One region of the Variovorax sp. AC103 genome, then DNA from elsewhere that is predicted to be linked to it. Evidence: riboswitches for the same ligand, from Rfam matches in the RefSeq annotation. Region 1 holds a riboswitch; the other holds the start of a gene.
The links. A riboswitch is a leader RNA that binds a small molecule or an ion and turns the genes downstream of it on or off. The one in region 1 is predicted to bind manganese.

Region 1 (7,421 bases):
CAAGGCCACGCCGCAGCTCGAGTTTCGCGGCGACTTCCTGCATGCCTACGTCGACACCGAGCGCGTCACCTCGAACAAGCCGGTCACGCTCATCCGCGGCACCGACAAGTTCGTGGGCGACACGCTCGACTACGACAACCTGAGCGGCGTGGCCAACCTGAACGGCCGGGTGCGCGGGGTGCTGATTCCGTCGGCGGCGGCTGCCGCCCCTGCTCCCGCCAAGAAGCGCTGAAGAAGAACAAACCTCCGCATGACCACGTCCCCGCTAGTCTTCATCACCGGTGCATCGAGCGGCATCGGCCAGGCCCTGGCTGCGAGCTTCTGCGACGCGGGCTACCGGCTGGCGCTCGTCGCGCGCCGCACGGCAGAGATCGAATCGTGGGCAAACGCCCGCCAATTAAGCACGGAACGCTATCAAATTTATAGTGCGGACGTGGCGCAGACCGACAGCATCGTGGCTGCGGGCAACGCCTGCATCGCGCGCCAGGGGTTGCCCGACGTGGTGATCGCCAATGCCGGCATCAGCGTGGGCATCGACACGGCGGAGCGCACCGACCTCGACGTGCTGGCGCAGACCTTCGCCACCAACAACGTCGGCCTGGCCGCCACCTTCCATCCGTTCGTGCGGGCCATGGTGCGGCGCGGCAGCGGGCGGCTGGTGGGCATCGGCAGCGTGGCATCCATTCGGGGGCTGCCGGGGCACGGTGCCTACTGCGCCAGCAAGGCCGGCGTGGTGGCGTACTGCGAAAGCCTTCGCGGCGAGCTGCACAACAGCGGCGTCAAGGTGGTCACCCTTTGCCCGGGCTACATCGACACGCCGCTCACGCAGGGCAACCGCTATGGCATGCCGTTTCTCATGAAGGCGGAGGACTTCGCCGCCCAGGCGCTGCGCGCCATCGAGTCGGGCACCAGCTACCGCGTGATTCCGTGGCAGATGGGCGTGATTGCGAAGGTCATGCGCATGCTGCCCAATTCCCTGCTTGACCGGGCCGTGCAGGGGCGGGGGCGCAAGAAGCGCAGCGGGGAAACCTGAGCGCGATCACGCCAGCGCGCGGTCTTGCGCGGCCGACCACGAAAAAAGGCTCCGGAGGGAGCCTTTCGTCTTTCTGTGTGCCGAGGTGCAGGGCTCAGTAGCTGTTGCCGCCACCACCGCCGTAGCCGCCGCCACCACCACCGCCGCTGCGGCCACCACCGCCGCCGCCACGCGGGCCGGCGCCGTAGGGGCTGCGGAAACCGCCGTCTCCACCGCCACCGCCGCCGCCGCTGCGGCCACCGCCACCGCCGCCGTAGCCGCCACCGCCGGAGCGACCACCGCCGCCACCGCTGCGATCGCCGCCACCGCCACCGTAGCCACCACCGCCGCCGCCGTAGCCACCGCCACCACCGCCGCCATAACCACCACCGCCGCCGCCGTAGCCGCCGCCACCACCGCTGCGCGGGGGACGTGCTTCCATCGGACGTGCTTCGTTGACGACGACGCTGCGGCCGCCCAGGGGCTGGCCGTTCATGCCGGTGATGGCTGCTTGAGCTTCCGCGTCACTGCCCATCTCGACGAAGCCGAAGCCCTTCGAGCGGCCGGTGTCGCGTTCCATCATGACCTTGGCGCTGGTCACTGCACCGAACTGGCCGAAAGCCTGTTCGAGATCCTGGTCGCGCACCGAGTAAGGCAGGTTGCCGACGTACAGTTTGTTGCCCATCGAGGGACTCCTATAAACACATCAAGAAAAGCGATGGAGTCCCGAAAGCATCACTCAAACGAGAGCCGTCGAGTCGCGCGAAACTGACCGATCACCGAGCTGTCTCCCGGCCAAAATGAAGAGGGAGGCTCGTGCATTATGGGGGAAATATTTAAAAAGCAAGCGGGAATTTGCGTCTTGAGGTAGCCCCTGTCAAAACCATCGGAAAGCCAGTGCACGCTTACTGTTGGCGGGCTATTCCGGCGCGAGCGGTGGTTAGAATTCGCCCCGTCATTGGGGAGTAGCCGCCTTCCGATTTGCGAGAAGGGCCCGCGTCAACAGACTTGTCCTGCCCCACACGGGACATGGCGCGTGCAGTGAGCCCACACCTGGCGAGACCTTTGACCATGCAACTTCGGGAAATATGGCCGAAGGTGTTGCATGGTCAATTGCGTCCTTCGGCCCAAGGAACCCCACGTTCATCATGGAAGCTTTTCTCGTTGCAACCGGCGTCGTTGCGCTCGCGGAAATGGGCGACAAGACCCAACTCCTGGCCCTTTTGCTTGCGGCCCGTTTCAGGAAACCCTGGCCGATCGTGCTCGGCATCTTCGTCGCCACCATCGTCAATCACGCGCTGGCGGGCGCCGTCGGCAACTACATCACGCGCTGGCTCGGGCCCGAGGTGTTGCGCTGGATCCTTGGCGGCTCGTTCATCGCCATGGCGGTCTGGATGCTGATTCCCGACAAGCTCGACGACGACGACGCCCCAGGCGTGTCGAAGTTCGGCGTGTTCGGCACCACCGTCATCGCCTTCTTCCTGGCCGAGATGGGCGACAAGACCCAGATCGCCACCGTCATGCTCGCCGCGCGCTTCACGCACGACTACTTCTGGGTGGTCGCCGGCACCACGCTGGGCATGATGCTGGCCAACGCGCCGGTGGTGTGGCTGGGCGACAAGATCGTGCGGCGTGTGCCGATCAAGCTCGTGCACGGCATCTCCGCCGCGATCTTCCTGGTGCTCGGCATCGTCATGATCGTCGGCTGGTAAGAAGGGCGGGTTGCTTCCGGGAACACCGCGGAACCGGCTTCGCCGGGCCGCCGGTGTTGCCCCCGTAGAGGGGGTGGAGAAGCGACACGCAGTGCGCGAAGCCTGGGGGATATACTTGCCCTGCGCCGATTTGCTACAGCTTGCGGGCGCTTTATAAATTCAGCTAAAGACAGGCGCGGCAGACCCGGCTCGTTTTTGGCGAGGCCGGGTTTTTTCATTCATGTCGTCGTCACCTCCTTTGGTCGTCACCTCGCAATCGATGCAGTTCGCAGGGCCGCTGGCCTTGCGCAGCGGCGCGTCGATCAGCGACTACACGCTCGCCTACGAAACCTACGGCACCCTGAACGCCGAGCGCAGCAATGCGGTGCTGGTGTGCCATGCCCTGAACGCCTCGCATCACGTCGCCGGCGTCTACCAGGGCCAGGCCCGCTCCGAGGGCTGGTGGGACAACATGGTGGGCCCCGGCAAGCCGGTCGACACCGACCGCTTCTTCGTGATCGGCGTGAACAACCTCGGCTCCTGCTTCGGCTCGACCGGCCCGATGCACGTCAACCCCGCCACCGGCCGCGTCTACGGCGCCGACTTCCCGGTGGTCACGGTCGAGGACTGGGTCGACGCCCAGGCCGCGCTGCTCGACGCGCTCGGCATCGACACGCTCGCGGCAGTGATGGGCGGCAGCCTCGGCGGCATGCAGGCGCTGTCCTGGACGCTGCAGTACCCCGCGCGCGTGCGCCACGCCGTGGTGGTGGCCAGCGCGCCCAACCTCACGGCCGAGAACATCGCCTTCAACGAGGTGGCGCGACGCGCCATCGTGACCGACCCCGACTTCCACGGCGGCCATTTCTACGAACACGGCGTCGTTCCGAAACGCGGCCTGCGCATCGCGCGAATGATCGGCCACATCACGTACCTCAGCGACGACGTGATGAACGCGAAGTTCGGCCGCATCCTGCGCAGTGCCGTGGAAGGTGAGGGCAACGCCGGGCCTGCGGCGCTCGACTACCGATATTCCACGCAGGACGTCGAGTTCCAGATCGAAAGCTACCTGCGCTACCAGGGCGACAAGTTCAGCGAGTACTTCGACGCCAACACCTACCTGCTGATCACCCGCGCGCTCGACTACTTCGACCCCGCGCGCAGCCACGGCGGCAAGCTCAGCACCGCGTTCGCCACTGCCACGGCCAAGTTCCTGCTCGTGAGCTTCAAGACCGACTGGCGCTTCTCGCCCGCGCGCAGCCGCGAGCTGGTGAAGGCGCTGCTGGAGAACCGCCGCAACGTGAGCTACGCCGAGATCGACGCGCCGCACGGCCACGACGCCTTCCTGCTCGACGACGTGCGCTACATGGGTGTGGTGCGCTCCTACTTCGAGCGCGTTGCCAAGGAGATCCAATGAGCGACCTCGACCATCAACGCCTGATTGCGCAGCTCGTGCCGCAGGGATCGCGCGTGCTCGACCTCGGCTGCGGCGACGGCGCCCTGCTCGACCTGCTGCAGCGCGAGCGCGGCTGCACCGGCTACGGCGTGGAGATTGCCGACGGCAACGTGCTGCAGTGCATTCGCCGCGGGGTCGACGTGATCCAGCTCAACCTCGACGAAGGCCTGGCGATGTTCGACGACGCCTCGTTCGACGTGGTGCTGCAGATCGACACGCTGCAGCACCTGCGCAACGCCGAGGTGATGCTGCGCGAGACCGCGCGCGTGGGGCGCACCGGCATCGTCGCCTTTCCCAACTTCGCGCACTGGCCCAACCGCCTGAGCATCGCGCGCGGCCGCATGCCCGTGACGCGCCGCCTGCCCTACCAGTGGTACGACACGCCCAACATCCGCGTGGGCACCTTCAAGGACTTCGAGGTGCTGGCCGGCAAGAACAACCTGCGCGTGCTCGATGCCTTCGGCCTGCAGGACGGCCGCGACGTGCGCTGGCTGCCCAATGCGCGCGCCGGCACGGCGGTCTTCAAGTTCGAGCGCGGCGGCAGCTGAAGCCCGCCCGCAGCGCACGATGAGCTTCACGCTTGCCGAGCCGGTCCACAGCGAGTTGCTGATCAGGAAGAGCCGCTTCATCGGCTGCGTGCAGCCGGTCGCCGACCGCGCGGCTGCGTTGGCGGTGGTGGCTTCGCTGCGCGCAGAACACCCCGCTGCCGCGCATGTGTGCTGGGCCCTGATGGCCGGCGGACAGTCGGCCGCGAACGACGACGGCGAGCCCGGCGGCACCGCCGGCCGGCCGATGCTCGAGGTGCTGCGCCACCAGCAGATCGAAGGAGCGCTCGCCACCGTGGTGCGCTATTTCGGCGGTGTGAAGCTGGGCGCGGGCGGCCTCGTGCGGGCCTACACCGATGCGGTCGCGCAGGCCCTGCTCGGCGCCGCGCTCGTGCCGCTGGTGCGCCAGCGCAGCCTGCGCTGCACGGTGCCCTACGCGCTCGAAGGCTTGGTGCGTCGCGAGCTCGCCGCGGCCGGAGCGGTGCTCGACGGTGTGGCGCACGGCGACGACGTGGCCTTCGCCTTCTCGCTGCCCGAGCCCGACGCCGATGCGTTCATCGCCCGCCTCGGCGATGCTGCGCAAGGGCGCGCCGTCTGGCCGAAGGCGTGACGCGCTTCGCCGGCACCGCAGATGCCGCGGGTGCCGTGGACACCGGCGCCGTCATCGCCAGAATGCCGCGCGGCGCCAGCGGCACCGCCTCGTCGCCGGGTCCGCGCCGCGCCATCTCTGCGGTCACGATGCCGGTGGGCACGGCCAGCACGCCCCAGCCCAGCAGCATCATCACCGAGGCGATCGCGCGGCCCAGGTCGGTCTTGGGCACGAGGTCGCCGAAGCCCACCGTGGCCATCGTCGAGATGGCCCAGTAGATCGCCACCGGAATGCTGGTGAAGCCGTGCACCGGTCCTTCGACCACGTACATCAGCGTGCCCATCACCAGCACCACCAGCATCACGAAGCCGACGAACACCGTGATCTTTCGCCGGCTCGCATGCACCGCCGACACCAGCGCGCGGTACTCCTCGGAGTAGCGCGACAGCTTGAAGATGCGGAACACGCGCAGCAGCCGCAGGATGCGCACGTCGATCAGGTAGGCCAGGCCCGGCGTGAGCACGGCCAGGAAGGTCGGCAGCAACGCGAGCAGGTCGATCACGCCGTAGAAGCTTCCCGCATAGCGCGCGGGCCGATTCACGCAGGCCAGCCGCCCGAGGTATTCGAGCGTGAAGAGCGCGGTGAACACCCATTCGAGCACGCCGAACACGTGGCCGAAGCGCAAATGGATGGCCTGCACGCTGTCGAGAATCACCACGCCCACGCTGGTCACGATCACCGCGATCAGGATCAGGTCGAACAGCCGGCCCAGCCGCGACTCCGACTCGAAGATCACCGAGAACAACGTGCGGCGCCAACCCTGCTCGGGCTTGCCGAAACGCTCGTCGCCTGCGGCCGAATCCGAAGAGGTGGTGGTGGCGGTGCTGCTCGAAAGGGTCGTCATCTGCCGTGGTTTAGGGTCTACTGGAAAGCCATTGTCGGCGGGGTGTACCGTCTTACTCGGTTACGCCTCTTGCGCAATGAAGTACGGCAGGCCGCAAGTGCGTTCTTACGATAGTCCTTTTCCTAGAGGAGCTCCCCATTGGCTACACAGTCCCCCTTCTTCGGCAAGCGTGACCGAGACACCGACTCGTTGACTTCCCGCCCCGCACCGCTGGTCGGCGCAGGCACCAATCTCTCGGGTACCCCCGTCAATCCCTCGTCGCTCACCGCACAGCAAGGCGGCCTGAACGCAGCATCGGCAGCTGCTGCACCCGTCGCCAAGGAAGGCGGCAGCAAGCTCACCGTCGGCCCGAACATCAAGCTCAAGGGCGTGGAGATCACCGATTGCGACACGCTCGTGGTCGAAGGCCTGGTCGAAGCCACGATGGACTCGCGCCTGATGCAGATCGCCGAACAGGGCGAATTCAAGGGCTCCGCCGAAATCGACATCGCCGAGATCCGCGGTGTGTTCGACGGCAACCTCACCGTGCGCGAAAAGCTCGTGATCCATTCGACCGGCAAGGTCACCGGCAAGATCCGCTACGGCAAGATCGTCATCGAAGAAGGCGGCCAGCTGTCCGGCGAAATCAGCTTCGGCACCAAGGCGTAGTGTCCGTGCGCCGCGGGGGCCTCATCAGGCTCCCGGCGGCGTCCACCCCAGGCGCTCCAGCAAGGCACCGGCCGCGGCCGGTGCTTTTTCTTTGGCGCCGTTGATGAAGTAGACGAACACGTCGCGCTTTTTTGGCGATGCGGCCCAGCCCTGTGCACGCTCGGCCCAGGTGTCGAGCGCCTTCGGCCCGTAGCCCGTCTTGAGCTTGGCGTCGGCCATCATGAGCCGTGCATAGGCCACGTCGCCTTCGGGCTCCTCGAAGGACGGAAACTTGTCGGCGTCGGTGAACACCGTCGACACCTTGTGCTTCTTCGCGAGCGCCTTGTAGGCGGGCACGATGAAGCTCTCGTGCCGCACGTCCATCACGTGGCGCAGCGTGCGGCTGCCTTCCTTCTTCGGCAGCATGGACAGAAACGCCTCGAAGTCTTCCGCCTCGAAGGGCTTGGTCGGCATGAACTGCCACACGATCGGCCCCAGCTTGTCGCCCAGCTCGGTCACGCCGCTGTCGATGAAGCGCTTGATCGACTCCCCCGCACCCGACAGCAGCTTGCGGTTGGTCGCGAAACGCGAGGCCTTGAG
Region 2 (7,421 bases), on a different contig from region 1:
CGCTGGTGCGGCCGTTCGGGCGCCCCTTCAAGGTCACGGCCAAGGGGCAGGACCGCTCGAAGACGGTGGTGCACTGGAACCTGGTGCTGGTCTTCGGCGGGCTCATCGCGGCCATGGAGGCGGCGGCCATCGGCGCCATCGGCAATGCCATGACCACCGGCGACATGCTCAACGTGCTGTGGACCATCGTCACCACGCTCTACTGCCTGGCCGCGCTCATCGCCTGCATCGACCGCCCGCGGCCCGAGCACGACGAACGCTTTCCGTATCTGGCCGACACCACGCTGCGCAGCGCCGCCGGCGTGGGCGCGACGCGTTTCGTGGAGATCGCGGTCGACGGCGCCGTGCTGCGCGAAAGCGCCCTGCTGCGGCGTATGCCGGTCGGCGAACCGCTGGACGTGCACGTCGACCACGTGGGCTGGGTGTCGGCGGTGGTGACGGGGCGCTCGGCCGCGGGCGTGGCGCTGTCCTTCGTGCACGACGAGGTGCTCCACGACCACCTGATCCGCCATGTGTTCAGCCTGCCGCCCAGCCATGTCGCGGTGCAGGTGAACCCGGGGCGCGCGGCGCTCGCGTTCATGGGCAGCGCCGGCTGGCACTGGCCGCGCTTTCCGGCGGCCTTTGCGCGCGCCATGGCCGCACCGCTGCCGATGGTCATGGTGCTGGTGCTCGGCGTGCTGGTGCTGTCGGGCTGCAACCTCACGCCCCCGCTCAAGGAAGCCGACGTCGTGGTGCCCGCCCAGTGGGCCGAGGGCACGGGCAACGCCGCCGCCGCGCCGATGGCCTGGCACGCGTTCGTGCGCGACGACGAGCTGCGCGGCCTCATCGCCACCGCCCTGTTGCAGAACCGCGACCTGCGCGTGTATGCCGCCAAGGCCCGCGAGGCGCGCGCCGTGTACGGCGGCACGCGCGCCGGCCTCTTCCCCGAAATCGGCCTGGCCGGCTCGGTCGGGCGCGGCAACGTGACCACCTCGCTCGGCCCCGACGGCATCGTCACCAACAACCAGGCGGTGGGCCGGGTGGCCACCACCTACGCCGTGCAGGCCGGCGTCACGGCGTACGAGCTCGACTTCTTCGGCCATGTCGACGCCGGCGTGAAGCAGGCCGGCTCTCAGGCCCTGGCCAGCGAGCGCGACCTGGCGGCCGCGCGCATGAACCTGGTGGGCGAAGTGTCGAACGCCTACCTCACGCTGCGCGCCGACCGCGCCCTGCTGGCGCTCGCCGAGGGTGACCTCGGCAGCCAGAGCGACAGCACCCGCGTGATGCAGCGCGCCCGCACCGTGGGCGGCACGTCGGACCTGAACGTGCTGCGCTCGCAGTCGCTGGTGGAGCGCGCCAACGTGCAGCGCGAGGAGTTCCGCATGCGCGTGGGGCAGGACCTGCAGTGGCTGGCGGTGCTGGTCGGCCAGCCGGTGCCGCCGACCATCGGCATGCAGCGCCCGTGGCCCGAGCGTTCGGTGGCCGACGTGCCCGTGGGCCTGCCCGCCAGCCTGCTGCAGCGCCGACCCGACCTGCTGGCCGCCTATGCCCGCGTCGAGGCTGCGAACTCGGGCGTGGGCGCGGCCAAGGCGGCGTTCTATCCGAGCTTTTCATTGACGGCCGTGGCGGGTGGGCTGAGCACCGAGTTCTCCAGCCTGCTGGGCGCGGGCAACCGCAGCTGGGCCACCGTGCTCGGCGTGTCGCTGCCCATCTTCGACTGGGGCCGCCGCTCGGCCAACCTGAGCGCCAACGAAGAGCGGCTGGCCGCCGCCATGGCCAGCTACGAGTACGCGGTGCAGCAGGCGCTGCGCGAAACGGCCAACGCGCTCATTGCCGACAGCCACCTGCGACCGCAGATCGCGGCGCAGCAGGCGCGCGTGCAGGCGCTGGACAAGGTGGCGTCCATTTCGCGCACGCGCTTTCGCAACGGGCTGGAGGACTACTTCGCCGGCGCCGATTCGCAGCGCGAGCTGTACATCGAGCAGCGCCAGGCCATCGAACTGCAGCTCAAGCAGGCGGTGAACACCGTGAACCTCTACAAGGCGCTCGGCGGCGGATGGGACGATGCGCCGGCGGGGGCGGTGGCGTCGAACACGCCGCGTTGACGCGGGCCGCCTGATCCGCTTGGGTGCGCATCCGCTGGCGGCGCACTGCCCGTGGCGGCCTGGCTGCGCGTGATCGAGCGCAGCAGGAAGTCGGCCAGATCGTCCACGCGCGACTCGGTGCGCCGCAGCGACTGCGCCAACTGCTCGCCGCCGAACTCGTCGAACTCCACCGCCGCCTCGAACACCTCGGTGATGCCGATGTAGCCCAGCGCCGCGCGCACGCTGCTCTCGGTGTGGTTGAGGTGGGCCACGCGTCCGCCCCCACCCTCGCCGTCGCCGTAGCCGTGGTCCCCGCGCGCGCCCAGCAGCACCACGCGCTTGCCCGCATCCGCCAGCAGCGGCCAGTAAGGCACCGCGCCGCGCGCGCGGTCGAAGCCGAAGGTGCGGCCCACGCGCACGATGTTGTCGATCCAGGCCTTGAACTGCGCGGGCACGCTGAAGTTGTACATGGGCAGGCCGATGACGACGAGGTCTGCGGCGATGAGCTGGTCGACCAGGCGGTCGCTCTCCGCCAGCGTCTCGGACATCCAGGGTTCGCGTGCGGCCGGTGGCGTGAAAGCCGCGTGGATCCATCGGCCGTCGACGTGCGCGGGCGGGTGCTGGCCCACGTCGAGGTGGTCGATGCGGTCGCCGGGCCGCGCCTGGCGCCATCGCTCGACGAAGCGCGCGGACAGGCGGCGCGTGTGCGAGCCGTGCGGGTCGATGCCGGAGCGGCCCGCGCGGGCGCTGGCGTCGATGTGAAGAAGTTTCACGGTCTGGGTCTGGGTCTTCATGGGTGAGCTGGGTTGGTCTGCCTTGCGCTGCCACAATGGCTTTGCAGGCCTCGAATCTAGGCATGCAGGCCCGTCCCCACAAACGATCATTTCTCTGCCTATGGACGAGATTGGCTCATCTGTTCGCCCTCCCCGCCGGCTGCCGCCGCTGCTGTCCCTGCGCGCCTTCGAGGCCGCCGCTGCCCACCTGAGCTTTCAGCGCGCGGCGCTCGAACTCTCGGTGACGCCGTCGGCCATCAGCCACCAGGTGCGCGCGCTCGAAGACACGCTGGGCCAGCCGTTGTTTCGCAGGCTCACGCGGCAGCTCGCGCTGACGCCTGCGGGCCGCCGGCTCTTCGAAGACCTGCGCACGGGCTTCGACGTGCTGCAAGCCGGTGTCGACAAGCTGCGCCGGCCCGCCGCATCGCAGGCCGTGACGCTGACGACCAACACCGCCTTCGCCGCGCGCTGGGTGCTGCCGCGCATGGAGGCGTTCCGCAAGTCATGCCCCCACGTCGAACTGCGCTTGCACACGAGCGACACGCTGGTCGACCTTGCACGCGGCGACGCCGACATCGCGGTGCGCTCCGGCAGCGGCAACTGGCCGGAGCTGGTGTCGCGCGAACTCATGCCCGAGCGCTATGCGCCGCTGTGCAGCCCGATGCTGGGGTTGAAGCGCGTGGCCGACCTGCCGAAGCACCAGCTCATTCATTGCGACTGGCAGCCGCAGGCCCTTGCGCCGGCCGTGTGGCCGCGCTGGTTTCGTGAAGCCGGCATCGCGCCACCGAGGGGGCGTGGGATCAAAGCCGCGGGCCTGTCGTTTTCCGACGAGACGCACGCCACGCTGGCGGCGCTCGCGGGGCATGGCGTGGCGCTGCTGAGCCTCACGCTGTCCGCGGAAGAACTCCGCAGCGGGGCGCTGGTGCAGCCCTTCGGGCCCGCGCTGGCTACCGGCAGCTACTTTCTTGCGGCGGCCCACGGGCGGCAGAACGAACCGGCGATTCGCGCGGTGTGGGACTGGGTCGCGGCGCAGGCCGTTGCCGGTTGACGATGCTGCACGCGCGCGCAAGCGCGTGCAGCCCGGTGAAGCCGTTCAGCCTGGGCTCAAGCCAAGCCGTTCAGGTGCTCGTAAAGAATGAAGAACCCGATCCCGATCAGCACCACGCCGCCCAGGATCTCTGCGCGCTTGCCGATCACCGCGCCCAGCACGCGCCCCACCATCACGCCGAGGGTCACCATCGTCATCGTCGCCAGCCCGATGGCCAGCGCGGTCCACGCGATGTTGACGTTGATGAAGGCCAGCCCCACACCCACCGCCATGGCGTCGATGCTCGTGGCGAAGCCGGTGATCGCGAGCGTCCAGAAGGAGTTGCGGCTCGGCTTGTCATCGACGGCGTCGGGTGCGCCGAAGCCCGCCCAGATCATGCGCAGGCCCAGCACGCTGAGCAGCGTGACCGCGATCCAGTGGTCCCATTTCGCGACGTAGCTCGCGGCGGCCAGGCCCGCCGCCCAGCCGATGACCGGCGTGATCGCCTCGATGACGCCGAAGATGAGTCCGGTTCGCAGGGCCTCGCGCCAGGAAGGTTTGCGCAGGGCTGCGCCTTTGCCGACAGCAGCGGCGAAAGCATCCGTCGACATGGCGAATGCGAGGAGGATCGTGGAGGCAAGGTTCATTTTGGGAGTAGCAGGCAAGGCCGGTTCAAGACGCCGCGGCACACGAACCCGCCGGCCAAGGCCGCGTTCGTGCACCGCTGGTCTCGCCAACCTTTCGGCTGCTCACGCCACGGTCGCAGGGTGCGAACCGAGTATGTTGACGTGAGCGCTTCCGAAGTCCGGAAGCCGGCTACTCCCCAAGGGAGCGGCGATTCTAGTGGGCCGGTTGCACGGCCCGTGTGACAGCGGCTGCTTTGGCGGCAGGGTCTTGCCCGTGCCCGCAAAAAAGCCTCCCGAAGGAGGCTCTCGAAGCGAAGGAACCGGGCCCGTCAGTCCTTCTTTGTCAGCAGCGTCTTCACGACGTACCCGTCGCGGTACACACCTTCGATGGTTCCGCCGTCCACACGGTCGGTGGCATGCGCTGCCACGAACTTTTCCTCGCCCATGCGGTAGACCACGATGGTGCATGACGAGCGCTTGCTGAGGGTGCGGGCAACGCCTGTGGCCTGGCGCAGGGTCGGGTATGTCTCCATGAGGATCCTTGTCTGTTTTATGCCTTGAATAGTAGTCTTTAGGTAGTTAAAACTCTTACAAAATTGTTTCAAGGCACCAACGGCTTCAAACACCAATCCTTCATTTTTGTGACTTTGTTGTTGGCTTGGGCTGAATGGTTGGGCTTGTTGCCCTGGCGCAACTTGACAGCCGTCTTCGCAAAAAAAGGCGCCGTCCTCCCTTCTCCATGTCAGATCGGACTCGGCTGCTGTCCGTTAGCGCCATCCTCCACTTGCCAGCCCAGCGCCCTCAACGCATCACGAAGACGATCGGCCTGCACCCAGTCTTTGTCGGCACGCGCCACCTGGCGTTCGGCAAGCAACGCGGCAACCTCCGCGGGCATACGGTGCGGCGGGGGCGTCCACTGACCCACGCGCAACCCGAGCACGGTATCGAAATGGTCGACCGTGGCGCGTCGGACCTCCGGCGGCAAATTGCCCCTGACCAGCTCCCACAGGACGGCCAACGCGCGCGGCAGGTTCAAGTCCTGGTTCACCTCGGCGTCGAAACGGGCCACGAAGTCACCATCGGCCGCTCCGCCCCGAGGCCAGCTCGCGTAGGCCCTGCGCAGCCTGTCCAGTGCCGACTGCGCCGCGTTCATCGCCTCTTCCGTGAAACGCAAGGTGCTTCGGTAGTGCGCGGTCAGGCACAGGTAGCGATAGGCCATCGGGTCGATGCCCTGGTCGATCAATGTCTGAAGGCGCAGGAAGCCGCCGTCCGCCTTGGCCATCTTCCTGTCGTCCAGCGTGAGAAAGTGCCCGTGCATCCAGAAATTGGCAAGCCGGGTGCCGTGGCAGGCCTGCGTCTGCGCAATCTCATTGCTGTGGTGCACCGCGACGTGGTCTTCGCCACCGCAATGAATGTCGAACCACGGCCCCAGCAGCGCGGCCGACATGGCCGAGCATTCGATGTGCCAGCCGGGAAAGCCGCGCCCCCAGGGGCTGTCCCATTCCATTTGCCGATGGGCGCCCGCCGGACTGAACTTCCAGAGCGCGAAGTCCGAGATGCTGCGCTTCTCACCCATCGCAACGCGTGTTCCGGCCCGCAGGCCTTCGCGGTCCAGCCGGGCCAGGTGGCCATAGTCGTCCTGTCGCGTGGTGTCGAAGTAGAGGCCGTCGGCGGTCTGGTAGGTGTAGCCCTTGCGCTCCAGCTCGCCGATGAACGCCATCTGCTCGGGAATGTAGTCCGTGGCACGCGGCCAGGCCGTGGGCTCCAGCAGATTCAGCGCCCGCCAGTCGGCCTGGAAGGCAGCGGTATAGCGCTGCGCGATGGCCCATGCGGACTCTCCGGCGCGCCGGCTTCCCTTCTCCATCTTGTCTTCGCCCTCGTCGGCGTCGGACACGAGGTGGCCCACGTCCGTGATGTTCACCACATGCCGCACGGCGTACCCGTTCAGCTCGAGCACACGGCGCAACACGTCCTCGAACACGTAGGTTCGCAGGTTGCCGATGTGCGCGTGGTCGTACACCGTCGGTCCGCAGCAATACAGCCCCACGTGGCTGGGCTGCAAGGGAGCGAATGGCCGCACGGCGCGCGACCAGGTGTCGTACAGGGCAAGGGACATGCGAGCTTTCGTGATGCCGGAAGAAACGCAGGCAACAAAAAGGCCACCGGTCTTGCAACGGGTGGCCATCGAGGATGCGGACGTGAACAGATTCGCTAGCCGCAAGCGCTCCATGGCACGCTGAAACAGCATGCGCGCACGAGGCGAGAGGACAAGGATGCGGGGGTGAACACGGAGGCGATGCTAGCGCTCGATGGTGGGCTGGTCAAACGCTGCGCTCCCATATTCCACTGAAATCGCCAGGCCCTGGAAGCGAGCGTGCAGCGCGTCGGTCAGGATTCGGTTTTTCCGGAATGGGACTTCGCTCATGGAGACTTGTTGCCCTTATTGAAATTGGACGCACCCCGAGCATCCCGGACTGAAGCGATCGCATCCAGCGGCGCCAGCCCCTTCACCCACTCGAACACCGCCGCCACGGCGGGCTCCGAACGCCGCGCCTGCGGACACACGAGGAAGAATGGCAGCCCCGGCAACTGCGGCCCGAACGGCTGCACGAGGTTGCCCGCGCGCAGTTCATCGGCGATCAGCGCAAGGCTCATCAGCGCCACGCCCTGCCCCTGCAGCGCGGCCGACACGGTGTGCGTCTCGTCGGAGAACACCGGCCCCGCGGACACGTCGAGGCCCGGCACCTGCGCCTCCTGCTGCCACTCGCGCCAGGTGCCGGGCTGGTTCCTGCTGCGGGGCAGCGAAAAGTGCAGCAGCGCATGCCGCGCCAGGTCGCCGCGCCGGCGCAGCTTCAGCGCGGGGCTGCAGGCCGGTGCAAAGACGTTGTCGAACAGCTTCTCCGCGACCATGCCGGGCCATTGCCCCTTGCCA

Region 2: linked by a shared signal. The riboswitch ahead of mntP (manganese efflux pump MntP) and the one ahead of AC0IYU_RS03725 (TMEM165/GDT1 family protein) in region 1 are both predicted to bind manganese.

The regions. Positions count from the first base shown of each region.
Region 1 is NZ_CEEDFC010000002.1:227,311-234,731, reverse strand. Features, by position in the region: gene lptC (LPS export ABC transporter periplasmic protein LptC) at 1-232, shown strand, start outside; gene AC0IYU_RS03735 (SDR family oxidoreductase) at 251-1,033, shown strand; gene AC0IYU_RS03730 (RNA recognition motif domain-containing protein) at 1,128-1,697, opposite strand; yybP-ykoY riboswitch at 1,961-2,149, shown strand; gene AC0IYU_RS03725 (TMEM165/GDT1 family protein) at 2,161-2,724, shown strand; gene metX (homoserine O-succinyltransferase MetX) at 2,945-4,117, shown strand; gene metW (methionine biosynthesis protein MetW) at 4,114-4,704, shown strand; gene AC0IYU_RS03710 (IMPACT family protein) at 4,724-5,311, shown strand; gene AC0IYU_RS03705 (ion transporter) at 5,256-6,194, opposite strand; gene AC0IYU_RS03700 (bactofilin family protein) at 6,333-6,842, shown strand; gene AC0IYU_RS03695 (DUF72 domain-containing protein) at 6,867-7,421, opposite strand, start outside.
Region 2 is NZ_CEEDFC010000001.1:345,981-353,401, forward strand. Features, by position in the region: gene AC0IYU_RS01600 (efflux transporter outer membrane subunit) at 1-2,084, shown strand, start outside; gene AC0IYU_RS01605 (FMN-dependent NADH-azoreductase) at 2,015-2,857, opposite strand; gene AC0IYU_RS01610 (LysR substrate-binding domain-containing protein) at 2,958-3,884, shown strand; gene mntP (manganese efflux pump MntP) at 3,941-4,510, opposite strand; yybP-ykoY riboswitch at 4,525-4,695, opposite strand; gene AC0IYU_RS01620 (hypothetical protein) at 4,819-5,022, opposite strand; gene cysS (cysteine--tRNA ligase) at 5,232-6,605, opposite strand; gene AC0IYU_RS01630 (hypothetical protein) at 6,789-6,914, opposite strand; gene AC0IYU_RS01635 (LysR substrate-binding domain-containing protein) at 6,911-7,421, opposite strand, start outside.